4 regions of the Streptomyces sp. NPDC020801 genome follow, and region 1 is predicted to be linked to each of the others. Evidence: riboswitches for the same ligand, from Rfam matches in the RefSeq annotation. Region 1 holds a riboswitch; each other region holds the start of a gene.
The links. A riboswitch is a leader RNA that binds a small molecule or an ion and turns the genes downstream of it on or off. The one in region 1 is predicted to bind cobalamin.
Positions count from the first base shown of each region.

Region 2: another riboswitch for cobalamin. It lies ahead of cobT (nicotinate-nucleotide--dimethylbenzimidazole phosphoribosyltransferase); the one in region 1 lies ahead of ACH4UM_RS30545 (cobalamin biosynthesis protein).
Region 3: another riboswitch for cobalamin. It lies ahead of ACH4UM_RS15830 (HoxN/HupN/NixA family nickel/cobalt transporter); the one in region 1 lies ahead of ACH4UM_RS30545 (cobalamin biosynthesis protein).
Region 4: another riboswitch for cobalamin. It lies ahead of ACH4UM_RS35285 (CbtB-domain containing protein); the one in region 1 lies ahead of ACH4UM_RS30545 (cobalamin biosynthesis protein).

Region 1 covers NZ_JBIRST010000018.1:58,779-63,860, forward strand. The annotation lists gene ACH4UM_RS30535 (anion permease) at 1-986, shown strand, start outside; gene ACH4UM_RS30540 (hypothetical protein) at 1,018-1,248, shown strand; cobalamin riboswitch at 1,440-1,583, shown strand; gene ACH4UM_RS30545 (cobalamin biosynthesis protein) at 1,683-2,636, shown strand; gene ACH4UM_RS30550 (cobyric acid synthase) at 2,633-4,180, shown strand; gene cobN (cobaltochelatase subunit CobN) at 4,177-5,082, shown strand, end outside.
Region 2 covers NZ_JBIRST010000005.1:112,449-117,530, forward strand. The annotation lists gene ACH4UM_RS12535 (ferrous iron transporter B) at 1-25, shown strand, start outside; gene ACH4UM_RS12540 (NifU family protein) at 43-591, shown strand; gene ACH4UM_RS12545 (MarR family winged helix-turn-helix transcriptional regulator) at 805-1,446, shown strand; cobalamin riboswitch at 1,705-1,887, shown strand; gene cobT (nicotinate-nucleotide--dimethylbenzimidazole phosphoribosyltransferase) at 1,977-3,170, shown strand; gene ACH4UM_RS12555 (metal-sensitive transcriptional regulator) at 3,333-3,620, opposite strand; gene ACH4UM_RS12560 (rhodanese-like domain-containing protein) at 3,956-5,082, opposite strand, start outside.
Region 3 covers NZ_JBIRST010000006.1:383,733-388,814, forward strand. The annotation lists gene ACH4UM_RS15825 (nucleoside hydrolase) at 1-872, shown strand, start outside; gene ACH4UM_RS15830 (HoxN/HupN/NixA family nickel/cobalt transporter) at 869-1,966, opposite strand; cobalamin riboswitch at 1,997-2,203, opposite strand; gene ACH4UM_RS15835 (ArsR/SmtB family transcription factor) at 2,283-2,630, shown strand; gene ACH4UM_RS15840 (hypothetical protein) at 2,675-2,812, shown strand; gene ACH4UM_RS15845 (DUF4142 domain-containing protein) at 2,930-3,658, opposite strand; gene ACH4UM_RS15850 (DUF6445 family protein) at 3,892-4,575, shown strand; gene ACH4UM_RS15855 (hypothetical protein) at 4,615-5,082, opposite strand, start outside.
Region 4 covers NZ_JBIRST010000025.1:55,784-60,865, forward strand. The annotation lists gene ACH4UM_RS35265 (arylsulfatase) at 1-1,101, shown strand, start outside; gene ACH4UM_RS35270 (hypothetical protein) at 1,160-1,321, shown strand; gene ACH4UM_RS35275 (hypothetical protein) at 1,612-1,914, shown strand; gene ACH4UM_RS35280 (CbtA family protein) at 2,061-2,834, opposite strand; gene ACH4UM_RS35285 (CbtB-domain containing protein) at 2,860-3,081, opposite strand; cobalamin riboswitch at 3,116-3,272, opposite strand; gene ACH4UM_RS35290 (histidine phosphatase family protein) at 3,401-4,108, shown strand; gene ACH4UM_RS35295 (ZIP family metal transporter) at 4,373-5,082, shown strand, end outside.

The DNA of each region.
Region 1 (5,082 bases):
TTCCGTCCAGTTCCTCGCACGCCCTCATGGGCGGCCTGATCGGTGCGGCGATCGCCTCCGCCGGCTTCGGCGCGGTGCACGGCGACGTGCTCGTCACCAAGGTGCTGCTCCCCGCCGTCGCCGCTCCGGTCGTCGCGGGCATCGCGGCCATGGTCTCGACCAGGCTGTCGTACACCATCGGCCGGAAGTCGGACGGCAAGGCGGCCGAGAAGGGCCACCGGGCCGGCCAGGTCGCCTCCGCGGGCCTGGTCTCGCTGGCCCACGGCACCAACGACGCGCAGAAGACGATGGGCGTCATCACCCTCGCCCTGATCGCCGGCGGCGCCATCGCCCCCGGCTCCAACCCTCCCACCTGGGTCATCCTGTCCGCGGGCCTGGCCATCGCGCTCGGCACCTACATCGGCGGCTGGCGCATCATCCGCACCATGGGCAAGGGCCTGACCGACCTGCAGCCGCAGCAGGGCTTCGCGGCCCAGACCAGCGCGGCCACGGCCATCCTGGCCTCCTCCCACCTCGGCTTCTCGCTCTCCACCACGCACGTCGTCTCCGGCTCGGTGATGGGCGCGGGTCTGGGCCGCAAGGGCGGCGTGGTCCGCTGGTCCACCGCCACCCGGATGGCCGTCGCCTGGGTGCTCACGCTGCCGGCCGCGGCCCTGGTCGGCGCCGGCGCGGAGGCCGTGACGGCCCTCGGCGACTGGGGCACCGCGCTGGTCGCCGTGTTCCTGGTGACCGCGAGCGCCGGGATCTGGAAGCTCTCCCGGCGTCAGGTCGTCGACCACACCAACGTCAACGAGGCCGAGGAGCCGGCCGGCGTGGTCACCCAGGCCATCGCCGCCGTGTCCCCGCCCCCGGCGGCTCCCGTGACCGAGGCCGCCGCCCCGGCGACGGAGGACCTCGCGGCCACGATCCCCGCCCCGGCGACCGCGCCCGGCGCCGACCCGGCGCACACGGCCGCCCAGGCGGTCCCGCCGGCCGCCGCCGTCTGAGCCCGACCCGGTTACCGAAGGAAGCATCACCATGAAGATCGACTGGGCAGCCCTCGGCTCCGTCTTCGGCGTCAGCCTCGGCGTCACCGTGGGCCTCGTGGCCCTGTTCACCCTGGGCATCGCCGGCCTCTCCCGCCGGGAGCGTGCCGTCACCCAGGGCAGCGGCGGCGGGGCACTCGCGGTCACCGGCGCATACGTCTGCTTCGCCGCGTGCGCCGCCGCGGTGGCCTACGGGATCTACCTGATCATGGCCAAGGCCTGACACCGATCACGGCCACGGCCCGAGCCCGAGCGCCGGCCCGAGCACCTGTCCGAGCACCCGCTCGCGGCTCCTCGCACCTCACCGCCCGCCCTGCCCGACCGCCGCCCCGGCGGACCGGGCAGGGCGGGCTTTTCACATCGGCGGTGTGGGCCTCATCTCAGTACCGCTTCGCAGGTCAACGGCAAGTTGACGGGTGTTCGCGGGCGTGGTGGACTGCCGGAGCCATCTACGGCGGCAGGAGAGGAAGCCGGTGCGAGTCCGGCGCGGTCCCGCCACTGTGACCGGGGAAGAACATCCCCGGGAGCCAGGAACTCTCACCGCCGGTCTAGTCGAACCAGGGCGTGGACACCCTGAGTGAGGACATATCGCCATGCGCGGCTGCCGACCGAGGTTCAACAGCGACGCTCTGCCCGGCCCCACGGTCGGCTGAACCGATGGGTGCCGATCGCGTCTTCGCGTACGGCGCCGCCGCCGGCCTCCTCGGTGACCTGCTCCTCGGCGATCCACGCCGCGGGCACCCGGTCGCCGCGTTCGGGCGGGCCGCGGGCGCCGTGGAACGCGCGCTGTGGCGGGACCACCGCGGATGGGGCGCCCTGCACACCGCGGTGTGCGTCGGGGGCGTCGTGTCGTCGGCCGCGCTCGCCGCGTCCGCCGTACGCCCCTCCCGTACCGCCTCCGCCGCCCTGACCGCCGCCGCCACCTGGGCCGTCGTCGGGGGGACCTCGCTCGGGCGGGAGGCGCGCGCGATCGGGCGGGCGCTGGAGGCCGGGGACGTGGCCGGCGCCCGGGCGCGACTGCCCCATCTGTGCGGGCGCGACCCGCAGGCCCTGGACGCCGACTCGATCGCCCGGGCCGTCGTGGAGTCCGTCGCCGAGAACACCTCCGACGCGGTGGTGGGCGCGCTGGTGTGGGGCGCCGTCGCCGGTGTGCCGGGGCTGCTCGGGTTCCGGGCCGTCAACACCCTCGACGCCATGGTCGGCCACAAGTCCCCGCGCCACCGCCGCTACGGCTGGGCCTCCGCCCGGCTCGACGACCTCGCGGGCTGGCCGGGGGCACGGCTCACCGCCGCCGCGGCGGCCGTGGCGGGTCCTGATCCGCGAGGCGCCGTACGGGCCTGGCGCGCCGACGCCGCCAAGCACCCGAGCCCCAACGCCGGGCCGGTCGAGGCCTCGTTCGCGGGGGCGCTCGGGGTGCGGCTGGGGGGCACGTTGTCGTACGGGGGGCGTGTGGAGCACCGGCCGGTGCTCAACAGCCCCGGGCGTGCAGTCCAGGTGGGTGACATCGAACGGGCCGTACGGCTCTCCCGGCGCGTGAGCTGGCTCGCGCTCGGCACGTGCGCCGTCGCCAGGCTCCTTTGCAACCGTCGGACGAAGGGACGTACCTCATGAGCGGCGGGCTGCTCGTCGCCGGCACCACCTCCGACGCCGGGAAGAGCGTCGTCACGGCCGGGATCTGCCGGTGGCTGGTGCGGCAGGGGGTCAAGGTCGCGCCCTTCAAGGCGCAGAACATGTCCCTCAACTCGTTCGTCACACGCGAGGGCGCCGAGATCGGGCGGGCGCAGGCCATGCAGGCCCAGGCCTGCCGGATCGAGCCCACCGCGCTGATGAACCCGGTGCTGCTCAAGCCGGGCGGCGAGCAGAGCAGCCAGGTGGTGCTGCTGGGCAGGCCGGTCGGCGAGTTGAGCGCGCGCGGCTACCACGGCGGCCGTCAGCAGGGGCTCCTCGGGACCGTGCTGGACTGCCTCGCCGAGTTGCGGGGCACGTATGACGCGGTGATCTGTGAGGGGGCGGGCAGCCCGGCGGAGATCAATCTGCGCCGGACCGACATCGTCAACATGGGAATCGCGCGGAACGCGCGGCTGCCCGTGCTCGTCGTCGGCGACATCGACCGCGGCGGCGTCTTCGCCTCCTTCTTCGGCACCGTCGCCCTGCTCTCCCCCGAGGACCAGGAACTGGTCGCCGGGTTCCTCGTCAACAAGTTCCGGGGCGATGTCTCCCTCCTCGAACCCGGCCTCGACATGCTGCACGGGCTCACCGGGCGGCGTACCTACGGCGTCCTGCCGTTCCGGCACGGGCTCGGCATCGACGAGGAGGACGGGATGGGGGTCCCACCTGCTCGAACGCCGTTGAGAGCCTGGGGGAGGGTGCCGTTGCGGGGCACCGTGCGGGAGTCCGAAGTCAGCGCCCCCGTCGGCGAGGAAGTCCTGCGGGTCGCCGTCTGCGCCGTTCCGCTGATGTCCAACTTCACGGACGTGGACGCGCTGGCCGCCGAACCGGGCGTCGTCGTGCGCTTCGTGGACCGGCCCGAGGAACTGGCCGACGCGGACCTCGTGGTCGTGCCGGGGACCCGGGGCACGGTCCGGGCGCTGGACTGGCTGTGGGAGCGGGGACTGGCCGAGGCGCTGCGGCGCAGGGCTGCCGAGGGGCGGCCCGTGCTCGGCGTCTGCGGCGGCTTCCAGATCCTCGGCGAGCACATCGAGGACGAGGTCGAGAGCCGGCGCGGGCACGTCGACGGGCTCGGACTGCTGCCGGTACGGGTCCGGTTCGCCCGGGAGAAGACCCTGACCCGGCCGGCCGGCGAGGCCCTGGGCGAGCGGGTCGAGGGCTACGAGATCCACCACGGGATCGCCGAGGTCACCGGCGGGGTCCCCTTCCTCGACGGCTGCCGGGCCGGCTCCGTCTGGGGCACGCACTGGCACGGCTCGCTGGAGTCGGACGGTTTCCGGCGGGCCTTCCTGCGCGAGGTGGCGGCCACCGCGGGCCGCCGCTTCGTACCCGCCCCCGACACGTCGTTCGCCGCGCTGCGCGAGGCGCAGCTCGACCGGCTCGGCGACCTGATCGAACAGCACGCGGACACGGACGCGCTCTGGCGGCTCATCGAGTCGGGCGCGCCGCAAGGACTGCCCTTCATTCCACCGGGAGCGCCCGCATGAGCACAGTGTTGTTGTTGTCGACCGCCGACACCGATCTGCTGGCGGCCCGTGCCTCCGGCGCCTCCTACCGGATCGGCAACCCGACCCGCGTGGACGTGCGGGCCGAGCTGCCCGCACTGCTCGACGGCGCGGACCTCGCCGTCGTACGGCTGCTCGGCGGCAAACGTGCCTGGGAGGACGGGCTGGCCGCCCTGAAGGCCTCCGGCATCCCGACCGTGCTGCTCGGTGGAGAGACCGTCCCGGACGCGGAGTTGATGGCCGAGTCGTCCGTGCCGGCCGGTGTCGTCGCCGAAGCACTCAGGTACCTCGTCGAGGGCGGTCCCGCCAACCTCACCGAACTCGCGCGGTTCCTGTCCGACACCGTGCTGCTGACGGGAGAGGGATTCACCGAGCCGCAGAAGATGCCCGAGTACGGCGTCCACGGCGAGCGTCCCTTCGCCCGCGGCCGCCCGACCATCGGCGTGCTCTTCTACCGGGCCCATGAGCTGAGCGGGAACACGGCGTTCGTCGACACGCTGTGCGACGCCATCGAGGCGCGGGGCGCCAACGCCCTTCCCGTGTACTGCGGTTCGCTGCGCGGCGCGGACGCCGGGCTGTACGAGATCCTGGGCAGGGCCGACGCCCTGGTCGCCACCGTCCTCGCCGCGGGCGGCACGCACGCCTCGCGGGCGTCGGCGGGCGGCGACGAGGAGTCCTGGGACATCGGCGCGCTCGCCGACCTGAACATCCCCGTGCTGCAGGGCCTTTGCCTCACCTCCTCGCACGCGGTCTGGGACGGGTCCGACGCCGCCCTCTCCCCCATGGACGCGGCGATGCAGGTCGCGATCCCGGAGTTCGACGGGCGGCTCGTCACGGTGCCGTTCTCCTTCAAGGAGCAGGGGACCGGCGACGTGCCCGTGTAC
Region 2 (5,082 bases), on a different contig from region 1:
GGTCACCCTCCTCCTTGGCGGGTGAGCGCGGCGGTGATTCCCATGCATCCCCAGCCGGTGCCCGGCCGGCCCGACCGGCTGCGCTGGATGATCCCCGCCGGCACCCTCACCGGCACCGGCCCGCCGGCCGGGGTGCCCGCGCCGCTGGCCGCGCTCCTGGCCGACGGCACCCTCACCGGGGTCACGGTGGAGCCGGCCGCGGTCGTCACCGTCCTCGGTACGGACCGCCACTGGACCCAGGAGGGACCCCGGGTGCGCACCGCGCTGCACGCCGCCCTCGACGACCCCACCGGCTGGATCCTTCCCGCCGGCACCGGCCCCCGCCGGGACGACGCACTGCTGTACGCCGCGGCACGCGACGTCCTCGCCGGGCCGGTGGGTGACTTCGCCCGCTCCCACGGCGGCCGCATCGACCTCGTCGACGTGCGCGACGGAATCGTCACCGTGCGCCTCGGCGGCGCCTGCAACGGCTGCCCCGCCGCCTGGTTCACGCTCCACCAGCGCCTGGAACGCGAGCTGCGCCGACACCACCCCGGTCCGCTGGAAGTGCGCAACCCGGCCTCACCGTGGGCCCCGGGCGGGGGCCGGTGAGGCCAGAATCCCGTGCCCGGTACGGCTGTTCGGCCCTTGGCCCGACCGCCGGAGGGGGACCAGTGGACCGTGTGACCAGGTCCATTCGGCCCAGGCGAGGGCGGTGCGGGGCCGCGATGCTGGCATCTGACCGGCCCGGCGGGTGCCGTGGATCGCCGCCTCCGGCCCCCGCCCGGCCGCGTCGTCGGCCATGACCCGTTGGAGACGCCGCTCATGAACGCGCCCGCCCAGGAGGGCCAGGACGTGAACGACCAGCAGGAGCAAGCCGGTTGTGGGTGCGGCGGTACGGAGGAGGCCGGCTCGCCCGAACCGGGCCCGAGGCGGGCGCCCCACCCTTGCCGCGTCACGGCCCCCGGCGCCCAGCGGGCCGTCGTCGCCGACATCCTTCGCGCCGCCTCCGCCGTCCGGCAGCACGTGGAGAGCTCCGTGCTGCGCGGCCCCGAGCTGAACTGGACGGCGTTCCTGGTGCTCTGGGTCGTCTGGACCTGGGGCGAGTCCGAGACCCGGCACATCGCCGAGGAGGCACGCATCTCCAAGGGCACGCTCACCGGCATCTCGCGCACGCTGGAGCGGAGGGGCCTCCTCACAAGGTCCGTTCACCCCTGCGACCGCAGGCTCGTGCTGCTCGGCCTCACCGAGGAGGGAGAGGCGCTGATGCGGCGGGTGTTCCCGGAGTTCGACCAGGAGGAGACGTTCGTGACCGCGCGGCTCAGCGACGAGGAGTGCCGGAGCGTCGCGCAGGGGCTGCGGCGGATCGTCCGCCAGGTCGAGGACCGGGGCGGGCAGGGCCGCCTAGCCCCGGGCGACGGCGCGGCACCGGTGACCCGCCACGGCGGACGCCGGCCGGAGAACTGACGAGGCGGAAACCACGTCACGAGCAAGGCGCGCCACGCAGTCGGCGCGCCTTGCTCGTCCTCGGCTGGTCGTGCTCGTCCTCGGCTGGTCGTGCTCGTACGCGGCCGGTCGTGCTCGTACGCGGTCGCGGGGACCGCGGGCGGCTCGCTCCGCGCCGAACCTGCCGCTCGGACCGGCCCGGCGCGCCGGGGCCACGAAAAGACAGGGGGCGGCTGCTCGCCCGCCGCGGCGTGTGGCAGGATGCGGGCGACGGATGCGGAGGAACTCCGGTGCGGGCCCCACGGCCCAACTCCGGGGCGGGCCCGCCACTGTGACCGGGGAGCCGCCTCCCACCGATGGCCACTGGCAGCCGGCGTGAGCCGGGGGCCGGGAAGGCCGGGAGCCGGCGTCGGTGCTCGGGCCGTACGGGCCGGGTACCGGTATCCGGGAGCCAGGATATTCCGCCCGTCCCGCAGCCAGGCACTCTCCGCCCGGGCACGGCCCGTCACGGTGGCGTGGAAACCCGCCGACAGCGGAAGGTTTCCCTCGTGATGCCACCCTCCGGTTCCGTTCCGGCCCGTTCGTCCGCGCCCGGCCTCTCGTCCGTGCCCGCTCCCGCCGACGACGCCACCGCTCTCTCCGACGGCAGCCCTGCCACCGCCCCCGTACCCGGCGCGCGGCTGGAGCGCACCCTGGCGGCCATCGCTCCCGCGGATCCCGGTGGCCTTGCCGCGGCCCGGGACCGCCAGGACCACCTGACCAAGCCGCCCGGGTCGCTTGGGCTGCTGGAGGAGGTGTCGGTCCGGCTGGCGGGTCTGGCCGGCCACTGCCCCCCGCCCATGCCGGAGCCCGCGGCGGTGGCCGTCTTCGCCGCCGACCACGGCGTCCACGCCCAGCACGTCAGCAACTGGCCCCAGGAGGTGACGACCCAGATGGTCGCCAACCTGCTGGCCTCGGGCGCCGCCGTCAACGCGCTGGCGGCGCAGACCGGAGCCGAGGTGGTCGTGGTGGACATGGGTGTGGCGACTCCCGGGCCCGACTGGGACACCGCTCCGGGCAGGCTGATGCGACACCGGGTACGGGGCGGGACCGCGGACATGACGCGCGGCCCGGCGATGACCCGGCAGGAGGCCGTGACGGCGATCGAGGCAGGCATCGCCGTGGCCGACCGGCTCGTCGACGACGGCGTCCGCTGCCTGCTCACCGGCGACCTGGGCATCGCCAACACCACCGCGTCCGCGGCGCTGGTCGCCGCGTTCACCGGCGCGGACCCGGACGAGGTCACCGGTCACGGAGCGGGGATCGACGAGGCGACGCGCCGGCACAAGGCGGGCGTGGTGCGCACGGCGCTGGAGCTGCACCGGCCCGATCCCCGTGACCCGGTGGCAGTGGTGTCGGCGGTGGGCGGCCTGGAACACGCCGCGATCGCCGGCTTCGTGCTCGGCGCCGCCGCCCGCAGAGTCCCGGTGATCCTGGACGGCGTGATCGCCACCTCCGCCGCTCTGGTCGCGGCCGCGCTGTGTCCGGACGCCCTGTCCGCCTGCGTGGCCGGACACCGCTCGGCGGAACCCGGGCACGCCGTCGCCCTGCGGCACCTCGGACTGCACCCGCTGATCGACCTGGGCCTGCGGCTCGGCGAGGGCACCGGCGCCGCGCTGGCGCTTCCGCTGGTGCAGGCGGCCGTCCGCGCTCTGCGTGACATGGCCACCTTCGACTCCGCCGGAGTCTCCGGCCAGGACGGCTGACGCCACCGGTCGCACCCGCGAGCACCCGCCGGGGCGCGGCGTGCGGGCCGACGCCCTCGCCGGCGCGGCGGGTGCGGCCGATCCCGGCCGCTTCGAGGCCGACATGAAGTCGAACGCAGCCGATGCGGCCGTGTGCAAGGAGCAGAGGTGGTGGCGGGTGTGCTACGCCAGCGACACGAACAGCCTCTCCGGCCTGGCGCGGATCTGGCCGGTGTCCTCGCCGTTCTTCCGGCCGGCGTCCATGTCGCTCACGCATTGCTGCAGACCGGTGGCGATGATGGCGAAACCGGCGCGGTCCAGGGCGCGGGAGGCGGCGGCGAGCTGCGTGACGACGTCTTCGCAGTCACGGCCCTCCTCGATCATCCGGATGGCGCCGGAGATCTGACCCTGCGCGCGGCGCAGCCGGTTCAGCACGGACTTCAGGTCCGAGCCGTCGAGCTCCAGCGCCACGACTACTCCTTGAAAAATACCCCCAGGGGTACTATACGGTCCCGATTCGGGCGGCAAGAGCATGGGCTCACCGGCCACCGGCCACCGGCCGTGCCCGCGGCGGCCTCACGCCGTACCGCGTCCATGTCCTCGGCCCGGATCTTGGTGATCAGCACCTCCAGTGCCTGCGGGGACAGGGCACCCGGCCGGGCGTACAGGATCGTCCGGTCGCGGACGGCCATGAGGGTCGGGATGGAGGAGATCCGGAAACTCGCGGCCAGTTCCGGCTGGGCCTCGGTGTCGACCTCGCGGAGTCCGCTGTTCCGGCCGGACTGCTCCGGCCGGAACAGCCCGGGTCAGGCGTCGACCGGCGCGGACTCGGCCAGCCACGCACCGTATCCGCCGAGCAGGTCGGAGACATCGGTCCGGCCCTTGTGCCTGAGCAGGGCTGCGGCGATGGAGGAGCGGTGGCCCCCCGCGCAGTGGACGACCAGCGGCCGGCCGGCCGGGATCTCGTCGATGCGGCGGGCGAGTTCGGCCAGCGGAATGTGCAGGGAGCCGTCGATGAAGCCCTCTTCGCGCTCGGCGGTGTTGCGCACGTCCAGGACCAGCGGCGGCTCGTCGCCGTTCAGCAGCCGGCGCAGTTCGTGCGCGGTCAGTCGGCTCGCCTGCTGCATGTCGCCGGCCAGGGCGGGAAAGGCCCCCTCGGGCTCGCGCAGGTAGCCGCTCACCTTGTCGAAGCCGATCCGGGCCAGCCGGGTGAGGATCTCCTCCTCACGGTCCTGCGGCGCGACCACCACGATCTCCGCCTCGGGGCCGACGACCATGCCGGCCTGTTCGGCGAAGCGCCCGTCGGCGGGCACGTTGACCGATCCGCGCAGATGCCCGGCGGCGAAGTCCTGCGGGGAGCGGGCGTCGACGACGACCGCTCCGGCGGCCCGCCGCTGCGTGAACTCCGCGGCCGACAGCGGCCGTGACACGGTGGCCGCGTCGAACAGGCCGTGCTCCTTGCGGTTGAGGACGGCGTCGTAGGCGAAGTAGGCGGGCGCGGAAGGCTGTCCGGCGGTCACCAGGGCCACGAACTGCTCCTCGCTCATCGGACGGCAGGCGTAGTTGGTGGCGCGCTGCTCGCCGACGGTGGACTGCCGCTGGGCGGACAGGTTCTTGCCACAGGCCGATCCGGCGCCGTGCGCGGGGAAGACCCGCACCCCGTCGGGGAGGGCCATCAGCTTGTGCTGGACGCTGTCGTGGAGCATCCGGCCGAGTTCCTCGGCGGTCGCGCCGAGTGAGGCCAGCAGGTCGGGGCGTCCCACGTCGCCGATGAACAGGGCGTCACCCGTGAGTACGCCGTAGGGGACGGCGTCGTCCGCGTGCTCGTACACGAGGATGCTGATCGACTCGGGGGTGTGGCCCGGGGTTTCCATGATCTGCAGGGTGACGTCGCCGAGGCCGATGCGGTCGCCGTCGGCGAGTTTCCGGATGG
Region 3 (5,082 bases), on a different contig from region 1:
CCGTCCTGGAACAGGCGGGCGCCGGCGACGTCCCCGTCGCGCGGGGCGCCGAGCGCCCGCTGATCGAGCCCGCCCGCAACGCCCACCACGTGCACGGCCACGACGGCATGGGCGATCTCGGCCTGCCCGCGCCGGCCCGCCGGCCCCTCGACGTGCATGCGGTGGCGTTGCTGCGCCGGGAGATCCTCGCCTCCCCCCGTCCGGTCACCCTGATCCCGACGGCTCCCCTGACGAACATCGCGCTGCTGTTGCGCACGCATCCCGAAGTGACCGGCAACATCGAGCGGATCGTCTTCATGGGCGGCGCGGTGGCCACCGGGAACGCCACGGCGGTGGCCGAGTTCAACGTCTGGCACGACCCGGAGGCGGCGGCGGTCCTGCTCACCGCGGGGGTACCGATCACCATGTACGGACTCGACGTGTTCGAGCGGGTGGTCGTCCCGGCCGCGGATGTGCGGCGGTTGCGGGAGAGCGCGGAGCCCGGCGCGCGCCTCGCCGGGCGCCTGCTGTCCCACCGCGACCCGGCGACCTACAACGCCCCGTCCGACGAACTCGGCGACGCCTCCGGCGGCCTCGGCGACGCGGGCGCGGTCTGCTCGGTCGCCGACCCCGTGGGGCTGACCACGCACCGGTTGCCGGTGGAGGTGAACCTCGCGCCGGGCCCGGCACGGGGTCAGACGGTGGTCGACCGCCGCCCCCGCCCCGGCGAGGCGGAGCTGCACGGCGAGGCGCGCGAACAGCCGCTGCTCGACGTGGCGTTGGACATCGACGCCGAGCGGTACGTGAGGCTGTACCTGGCCACCGTCGAGGGTGTCCGGAAGGGGTGGTCCCGGGAGGGGCGCTCCCGGGGGTCCCAGGAGGGGCGCTCCTAGGTGGTGTCGGCGGACCGGACCGCCCACCGCTGTTCCACCTTCGCCACCTTCCAGTACGTCAGTGCCGCCGCCCACACCGCGACGAACAGGCCGACGATGACGTAGCCCACGTTGTCGAGGTCCAGGCCCGCGATCCAGCCGGTCAGGTCGTCACGCAGGTCGAGCTTGTCGCGCACCACGCCGACCAGCTCGATGGTGCCGATGAAGAAGGCGACGGCGATGGACAGGCCGGTGATGGTCAGGTTGTAGAAGACCTTGCGGACCGGGTTGGAGAACGCCCACTGGTAGGCGAAGTTCATGAAGGTGCCGTCGAGGGTGTCGAACAGGCACATGCCCGCGGTGAACAGCAGCGGCAGGCACAGGATCGCGTACCAGGGCAGTCCGGCCGCCGCGCCCGAGCCCGCCATCACCATCAGCGTGACCTCGGTGGCCGTCTCGAAGCCGAGCCCGAACAGGAAGCCCAGCGGGTACATCTGACCGGGCCGGGAGATCGACCTGGTGAGACGGCCGAGGAAGCGGTTCATGAAGCCCCGCGAGTCCAGGTGCTGTTCGAGTTCCGTCTCGTCGTACGTACCGGCCCGCATGGACCGGAAGACCTTCAGGATGCCGAGCAGGGCGACCAGGTTGAGGGCGGCGATGAGGTAGAGGAAGGTACCGGCGATCGTCGTCCCCATGAAGCCGAGCACCTGGTGGGTGCGCGAGCCCTCGTTCATGACCTTGCCGGCCAGCGAGGTGCCGCCAGCGATCAGCAGGGCGAGCACCACGACCACGCTGGAGTGGCCGAGGGCGAACCAGAAGCCGACCGACACCGGGCGCTTGCCGTCCGCCATCAGCTTGCGGGTGGTGTTGTCGATGGCGGCGATGTGGTCGGCGTCGAAGGCGTGCCGTACGCCGAGGGTGTAGGCGGTGACGCCGAGGCCGATGCCGAAGGCCTTCGTCCCCACCTGGTAGTGCTCGGGGACGACGAGCAGGAACAGGATGCCGAAGGCGACGACGTGCAGTGCGGTGATCACCGCCATCAGGCCCGCGGTCTTCAGGGTGTCCTCGCGCCGCCAGCGGAAGGACGTCTTGTGGGCAGGGTCGGGCAGGGCCATCCGGTCTTCACGCTCCAGCACCTCGTGGATCACTTCGTGAGCTGCCGTGGCCGGTCTCCTGGCTTACGGGTCGTGCGTTCCCGGTCCGCCTTCCCGGCCGTCGCACGACGGCCAGTGGCTGCCCCTTGCGGGACGTGGGCCCGGAACTCCCCGATCACAGTGGCGAGGGCCGCTCCGGCATGGACCCCCTGAGGGGCCGTCACCGGCTTCCCGAACACCACGGCCCGCCAACCGTAGAGGTGCGAGCGCTTCCCTGCATAGCTGCATACCTGCGCAGGTATGGAAGATCACAGAAGTGGCCTGCGAGGATGGCGGCATGCATCTCGTCCCGGCCGACCGCGCAGGCCGCCGTACGATCGACGGCCACCGGGTCTGCGACGCCATCGCCGCGATCGGCGAACCCGGTCACGTACGCACCTGGGCCGACCGCTTCTCCCTGCTCGCCGACCCCCGGCGGCTGGCACTCCTGCTGGCTCTGCACCGCACCGGGCCCCTCGCCGTCTCCGACCTCGCGATCGCCACCGGCATGAACGACCCCGCCGTCTCGCAGGCCCTGCGGCTGCTGCGGGCGGCGGGGGTCGTGACGGGGGAGAAGGAGGGCCGCGTGGTGCGGTACCGGGTGGTGGACGCGGAGGTCGCCGCGCTGCTCAAGCACTGCGGCTGACCGGCGGCAAGCCGGCCCCCTGGCTGGAGGACACCCCCGAGGGTGTGCCGGCCTTCGCCCGCTGTGCGGGCCGGCGGTGCGTCACCAACCTCTCCGGCAGCGCGGTTCCGCTCCCGGGGGAGGCGCTGCTGAGCAGTGCGCCACTGGCGGCGAGCCGGCTGGAGGCGGACACCACCGTGTGACTGACCTGGCCACGAGTCCTTCCTCTCCCGGCCCTTTGTCTCCCGGCCCTTCCTCCCTGGCCCTTGCCCCCTCGCCCTTCCTCCCTGCTGCTCACCCCACCTGCTCACCCCACCTGCTCACCCCACCGTCGGGCTCGGGCTCGGATTCGGGTTCGATCCGCCGTCGATCACCAGCGGGCTCGACGTGGCGTTCGGCGGCGGGGTGAGCACCACCTCCGGCTGGCCGGCGGGCGGGGGCGGCGGGGTCAGGTCGGTGTCGGGCAGCTTCGGCGGGGTCGTCTCCTGGAAGTTCACCTGGTCGAAGTTGACCAGTCCGGTCTGCTCCATCACCGTGATGTGGTCGAGCACGGTGGCGTTGGCCTGGTTGGCGAGCTGGCGTACCAGGGTGTTCTTGGTGGTGGAGCGGATCTTCGCGATCGTGTTGAAGATCGAACCGTGCGTCACACGCAGGATGTTGGCCATGTCGTTGTCGAACTGCTTGCCGCTGTCCGAGTTGAGGGTGTTGACGAAGCCCTGCTGCTGAGGGCTGGCCAAGTTGGGCAGCGTGATGTTCAGCATCGGCGCGATCTTGCGGCAGCTGGCGTCCAGCGCCGCGTGCCCGTCGATCAGGTGCTGTCCGGCGGTCACGACCGCCTTGGTGGTGCCCTTCTTCACGGCCATCTGACCGACGGGGTACTCCCACAGCCCGGCCGCGCGCACCTTCACCACGAAGTCCCGGTCACCCTCCGTCAGGGGCCCCCACTGCGTCTGCGCGATGACGCGCGAGGGGTCGCTGGAGACCTTGGTGACTCCGAGCATGCTGGGATAGGCGAGCGCGACCAGGGTCAGGCTGAGAGCTCCGCCCACGAAGAGAGTTCCCGTCGCGTTCCGCGAAAAGCGCACCGTGCCTCCTGCCCGGTCATGTGTCCCGCCCATGGGCGGTTCGGACGCACAGGAGTACGGATCGGATAGCGGGAACAACCTTTTGATTGGGTAAAAAGTCGCGGCGGCCGGGGTGTTGGCAGGTGCGGGGAAGGTTGACGCAACGTTGACCGCGCCGTGGGAGAGCTCTGGCAGGGGCCCGCCCTAGATTCGGCCGTATGCCCCCACAACCCCGCGGTGTGCCCACCGCGCTCCCCGTCCTGCCCTACCGCAAGCCCACCAAGGGCCGTGACTACTGGGTCATCGACGACGTCCTGCCCGACGCGGACGCCGTACGGGAGCGGTGTCTGGCCAAGGACGACTGGGTCAAGGGGTATCCGTACACCTCGGAGACCTGGCCCGGGCTGCGGACCATGCCGGGCCTGGAGCCGTCCGAACTGGCCCGGGTCGAACGGCTGGTGAGGAAGGCGACAGGAGCGAAGGAACTCCGGGTGCAGCAGGCCCCCGGCGGCGGCACCCTCAACCACAACTGCGTCCAGGTGGTCGGCGAGGGCGAGAGCGAGCCGAGGCCGCACACCGACTCACGGGCGCTGTGCCGGTACGCGGCCGTGCTGTACCTCAACCCCTCGGTGCCCAAGGACTGCGGGACCAGCTTCTACCGTCAGTCCCTGCCGGGTGGCCGGCTCGGCGGCAACGTCGTGCAGGCCCCGCACAACAACCTTGTCGAGGCCCTCGGTACGCGGTTCGTGGCGCCGGACGCCTTCGAGGAGGACGTCCGCGTGCCGCACAAGGCCAACCGGTTGCTGCTCTACCACGCCAACCTCGTGCACAGCGCGACCGGTTACTCCGGACGCACACTGGAGGAGAAGCGGATGACGGCGGTCTTCTTCTGGATGGCGTGACCGCCGGGGCGGCGCCCGGTGCCCCTTCCCGCGCCGTCCTCAGCCGCGGCGGCGGCACCACAGCCACAGGGCGCCCATGCCCAGCGACGCCGCGGTCAGGGCGATGACCACGACCGGCCAGTGGCTGCCGTCCAGGCTCACGTCGGTGACCAGCACGCCCACGACCACGGCGACCGGCACCAGGAGGGAACCCAGGACGCGGACCCGGGCGGCCACGCCGGGGGGGCCGGGCCGCGGTCGCCGGCGCGGCGGCGCAGTGGGCGCGTCGAAGTAGAAGCGGGTGGCGCGGTCCGCGAACCGGGCGGTCCCGGCGTCGTAGGCCCGCGCCATGTACGGCAGCCACACGAGTGGTGCCACCATGCCCACGGCGAAGGTCACCGCCAGCAGCGACCAGTGCGCGGCCTGCTGCCACCGGGACGCCCGGACGGCGGATCCGGGCGGAGCGAGCAGCCCGAGCAGGCGGGCCATGCGGACGGTGACGGTCCACAGGGCGGCGATACGCCGGAT
Region 4 (5,082 bases), on a different contig from region 1:
GTCCACTGGCCGCGCGGGATCAAGGCACGCGGAGAGATCCGCACTCAGTACGCCCACCTCGTCGACATGGTCCCCACCGTCCTCGACGTCCTCGGAGCCGAACCTCCCGGGACCATCAAGGGCGTCACTCAATCGCCCCTGCACGGCGTCAGCTTCGCCCACACCTTCGACGACGGCTCCGCACCGACCCGTCACGACACCCAGTACTTCGAGATGCTGGGCCACCGCGCCATCGACCACCGCGGATGGCGGGCTGTGTGCCCCTGGCCCGGCCCCTCGTTCTCCGAGTCGGACAAGCCGTTCGGCACCCCCATCACCGCCGAGATGCTCTCCGAGCTGGACGCCCACAAGTGGGAGCTCTACCACCTCGACGAGGACTTCGCGGAGACCCGGAACGTAGCCGCCGAGCACCGCGACAAACTGATCGAAATGATCTCCCTGTGGTACGCGGAGGCAGGCAAGTACGGCGTGCTGCCCATCGACAGCAGCACCCTGCAGCGCATGACGACCGAGCGCCCGCAGATCACCCAGGCACGCGACTCCTACACCTTCCGGCCCGGCACGCAGACGCTGACTTCGGCCGTCGCCCCCCGGGTACTCAACCGCCCGCACAGCATCACCGCCGATGTGGGGATACCCGCCGACGGCGCCGAGGGCGTACTGATCAGCCAGGGAACGAGCGCCGGCGGATGGTCCTTCTACATCAGCGACGGCAGGCTTCGCTACACCCACAACTACGTCGGCCGGAGTCTGCACACCGTGTCCTCTTCGGACCCGATACCCACGGGGCGCCACGAGCTCCGCTTCGAATTCGAGCCCACCGGCAAGCCCGACCTCGCGGCCGGCAAGGGAGCCCCGGGCCGTGCCGAGCTCTACATCGATCGTCACCTCGTCGCGGCGGCGGACTTCCCGGTGACCACGCCCATCATGTTCAACCCGGGCGGCCTGACCTGCGGAGCCAACCCCGGTCCGCCCGTGACGGCCGACTACTCCTCGCCCTTCCACTTCACGGGCGAGATCCACACCGTGACCATGGACTTGTCGGGCGAGCTCATCACCGACCCGGAAAGCGAGATGCGCGCGCACCTAGCCCGGCAATAGAACCTGTGCCCGGCACGAGCTGCCGTGTGGCCACGGGGAACGAAGGGAAGGCTCGGCGATGAAGATCGATCCGGACCTCCAGGACATCGAACGCTTTGTGGCCGAGTGGCCCGGCGAGCCGGTGGTCGTGCTCAACCTGCCGCGTTTCCGCGAGGGCGGTGCCGAGAAGTACGCCGACCACCTGCGACACGCGTTGCCGTACGCCGAGGCAGCGGCGTGAAGGTCCTCTACTACGGCGTCGGGACGCCCCCGCCCCCGCTGTCCTGTCGCGGTTTTCCCGCCGGATCGGCAATCCAAAAGAGGGCCGCCGACGTATGGGAAGTAGGGCTGCAGTCCGGGGATACGTCCCTGGTCGGCCGGTTCCCGTGCAGCGGGGATCCTGGATGCGGGAAGTTCCCCCCATGCACGGGGCGACGCCTGCGATCATGCCGCTTCCTCCCTGCGGCTGCGGCCGTACAACTCGTGTCGCTGAGAGTCGCGCGAGACGATGGAAGGAAGGGTGTATCCGCCATGCGAGCACAACGCGTGCGGCGTCTCGTCGCCGCGTCCGCGGCCGGCGTTCTGATGGCCGGCGGCGCTGCGATCGGCGCAGCAGGCACGGCCGCAGCAGCAGCCCCTGCCGCGCACACTCATGTGACCACCAGCGTGTGCTTCGACCACGAGGACTCGCGCTGCTTCGACCACGGTGGGTTCCGCTTCGACCACCGCGGGTTCTGCTTCGACCACCCCGGATTCTGCTTCGACCACCGCTTCGATCACCGCTTCGATCACCGCTTCGACAACGGGCCCTTCGTGGTCATCGTGCTCCAGTAGCGGTCGCGGCAGCGACACAAGGGGACGCGCCCATCACGGGCGCGCCCCTCTTGTCGTCCATGGGGTCGATCTTCTCGTGGCGCTCCCGCGGCCCCTTGCAGTCGACTTTCCCGTCGCGGGCAGGGCTGGCAGGTCGAGGAAGGTCGTCAGCGTGGAACCGGTGTCGCTCCTGCCCCGGCACTCGCCCCCTTCACAGTCGGCTCTCCCGCAGCCTTCGGGGCCCGCACCCGCTCGGCCAGCAGCCCGAAGACGAGCCCGAAGGCGGTCCACAGGGTCAGCTGGACGGCCAGGGCCGACAAGCGGAACTGCCAGAGCAGGGTGGCCGAGAAGTCCTTCGGGACCTCGTTGACGGCCGGAAGGAAGACGTATGCCGACCCGATGGCCAGGACGAAGAACGCCCCCGCCGCGACCGTCGCGTTCCAGTTGCCCAGGCGCGGGGCGAGGCGCTTGCCGAGGATCACCGTGGCGATCGCCAGCAGCACGCTGAGCAGCATCATCAGGAAGTACAGGGTGGTGCGTCTGCCGATGGTGCCGGGGTCGCCGACGGACGGCGGGTTGGCGGGGTACTTCAGGAAGGGCACGACATACACGGCGATCAGGCCGGCCGCCGCGAGGAGCAGCGCACTGGCGCGCGGCCCGAAGCGACCGATCCGGCCGAGGGCGAAGCAGTACGCGAGGGCGGCGATGCCACCGAACGCGACGCCGTAGACGAGCACACCGGTGGCCAGGCCGCCGGTGGACTGCATCGTGCGGCTGACGACCTCCATGCCGTGTTCGTGGGAGTGCGCCTCTTCGTAGGCGATGGCCGAGTCGACGCGCGGCTCGCCGAGGAAGTAGGCGACGGCGAGGGCGAGAAGGCCCGCGGCGAGTCCCGCGAGCATGCCACGCACCAGCAGATTTCGGACGGTTGCCGAGTTCATGGGCCGCTGGGTTTCTTCCCCGTCGTCAGTGGCAGGGGAAGCCGAGCAGATGCCGGGCGTCGTGCACCCACTCGTGCACGTTCTCGCCGGACATCACGGAGGTGGCGCCCTGTTCGGCGCCGACGAAGTAGAGCAGGACCAGCATCAGGATGCCGAAGAAGACCGCCCAGGGGGCGATCGCACCGATCGGCAGCTTGGCGGGGATGGCGGTGGGGGTAGCGCTGGGCTGGACGGCAGACTGCGCCATGGCAGGACCTCCTGGGGAACTCGCGTCCCGTCTCGGTGGTGCACAGGACGACGGCGCGGGTCTGACTTGCCCACCACACAACGCAGATGTGTCGTGGGGGCTTACAGTGGCGCGACCGTGCCGGATTCCCACCGGCTTCCGCGATCCGTCGTCGGTTTCGCCGAGAAGGTACCGCGAAGTGCAGGTGCGGCCAAGGGCGCACGGGGGCGCGAACGGGAGCCCCTCAGGCCGCCGTTCTCTGTGAATTCCCTGCGGGGGCAGGGCTGTCGACCACGAGAGTGAGCTTGTGACCAGCCGAGTGATGTTGATCTCACCAGCTATGAACGCAGCCCTGCGGGAGGTCCGCTTCGACGAAGGGTGCCCACTTGACCCGGCCGGGGCGGCACATGCCCGAACAGCGGCGGGCGTCCTCCCGCGCGCCGGCCGTGCGCTTGTCTCCCCCACCGTGCGCTGCAGGCAGACGGCGGCCGCGCTCGGCCTCGACGCCGACGACGCATCGGAACTGGCCGGCCTCGACATGGGCCGCTGGCGCGGCCGAACGCTCGACGAGGTGGCGGCAGCCGAGCCGGAGGCGGTGGCCCGGTGGCTGACCGACCCGGCATCCGCCCCGCACGGCGGGGAGTCGGTGCACGAGCTGTGCGAACGGGTCGCGGCATGGCTGGACGAAGCCGCCCACTTCCCCGGCCGGACGGTCGCCGTTGTCGAACCGGAGGTCGTACGAGCCGCGACCGTCCGGGTGCTGGGAGCGCCGGAGCCGGCCTTCTGGCGGATCGACGTGGCGCCATTGCGCGTGGCCGAGTTCAGCGGCCGCGCCGACCGCTGGAACCTGGCACTCGGCAGGCCGGTCGAGCGGGCCGGCGAGGGCGGCGACCGCGACGGGGACGGGGACGGCGACCGTGACCGCGACCGCGACCGCGATGGGGACGGTGACCGCGACCAAGGCCACGACCACGACCACGACCACGACGGGGACGGTGACCGCGGCGCCGACCGCAGCGGCAGCGGCTGCGGCTGCGGCTGCGGCTGAAGGATCATCGCGGCATCGCACCGGGCGGCCGGCACGGCTTCCGGGAGGACGTCGGCCGCGGCATTTCGCTGGACGGGCAAGGACGTCGTCGGCCCGCCGACCGGAAACGGGGGATCAGCCGAGGCCGGAGGCAACCAGACTCGCCAGCGCCTCCGGTAATGACTTCGCCAAGCTTTCCGGAAGGGCGACCCGGTAGCCTTATTAGGTAAGCCTTGCCTGGTTTACTTTCTGTGCGCTTTCCATGCACGTCAGACCGGAGTCCCCATGTCCAGCGCCAACATCGCCCTGCTCGGCGCCATCGCAGGCTTCACCATCTACCTCGGCCTCCCCATCGGCCGTCTCCGCACACCCACACCTCGCCTCAGGGCCGGCCTGAACGCCGTCGCGATCGGCATCCTGATCTTCCTCGTGTGGGATGTGCTGACCCATGCCTGGGAGCCCGTCGACGAGGCGCTGAGCAAGCACGACTGGGGAACCGTCGCCTCGGGCGGCTTCACCCTCGCCGCGGGTCTGGCCGTCGGGCTCGCCGGACTCGTGCACTACGACGCCTGGATCGCCCGCCGCCGGGCCGCGGCCGCACGGCCGGCCGGGCCAGGGGCTGCCGCCACCGCCGAGCTGGCGCCGAAAGCCCGCAGCCAGGCAGGCTCACTCGCCCTGATGATCGCCACCGGCATCGGCCTGCACAACTTCGCCGAGGGCCTGGCCATCGGCAATTCCGCCGCCCAGGGCGAGATCTCCCTGGCCGTCCTGCTGATCATCGGCTTCGGCCTGCACAACGCGACCGAGGGCTTCGGCATCGTCGCCCCCCTGGCCGCCGAGGGCGAACGCCCCTCCTGGCTCACCCTGCTGTGGCTCGGCCTGATCGGCGGCGGCCCCACCTTCGTCGGCACGCTGGTGGGCCAGCACCTGGTCAATGACACCCTGTCGATCGCCTTCCTCGGCCTCGCCGCCGGCTCGATCCTCTACGTCGTCAT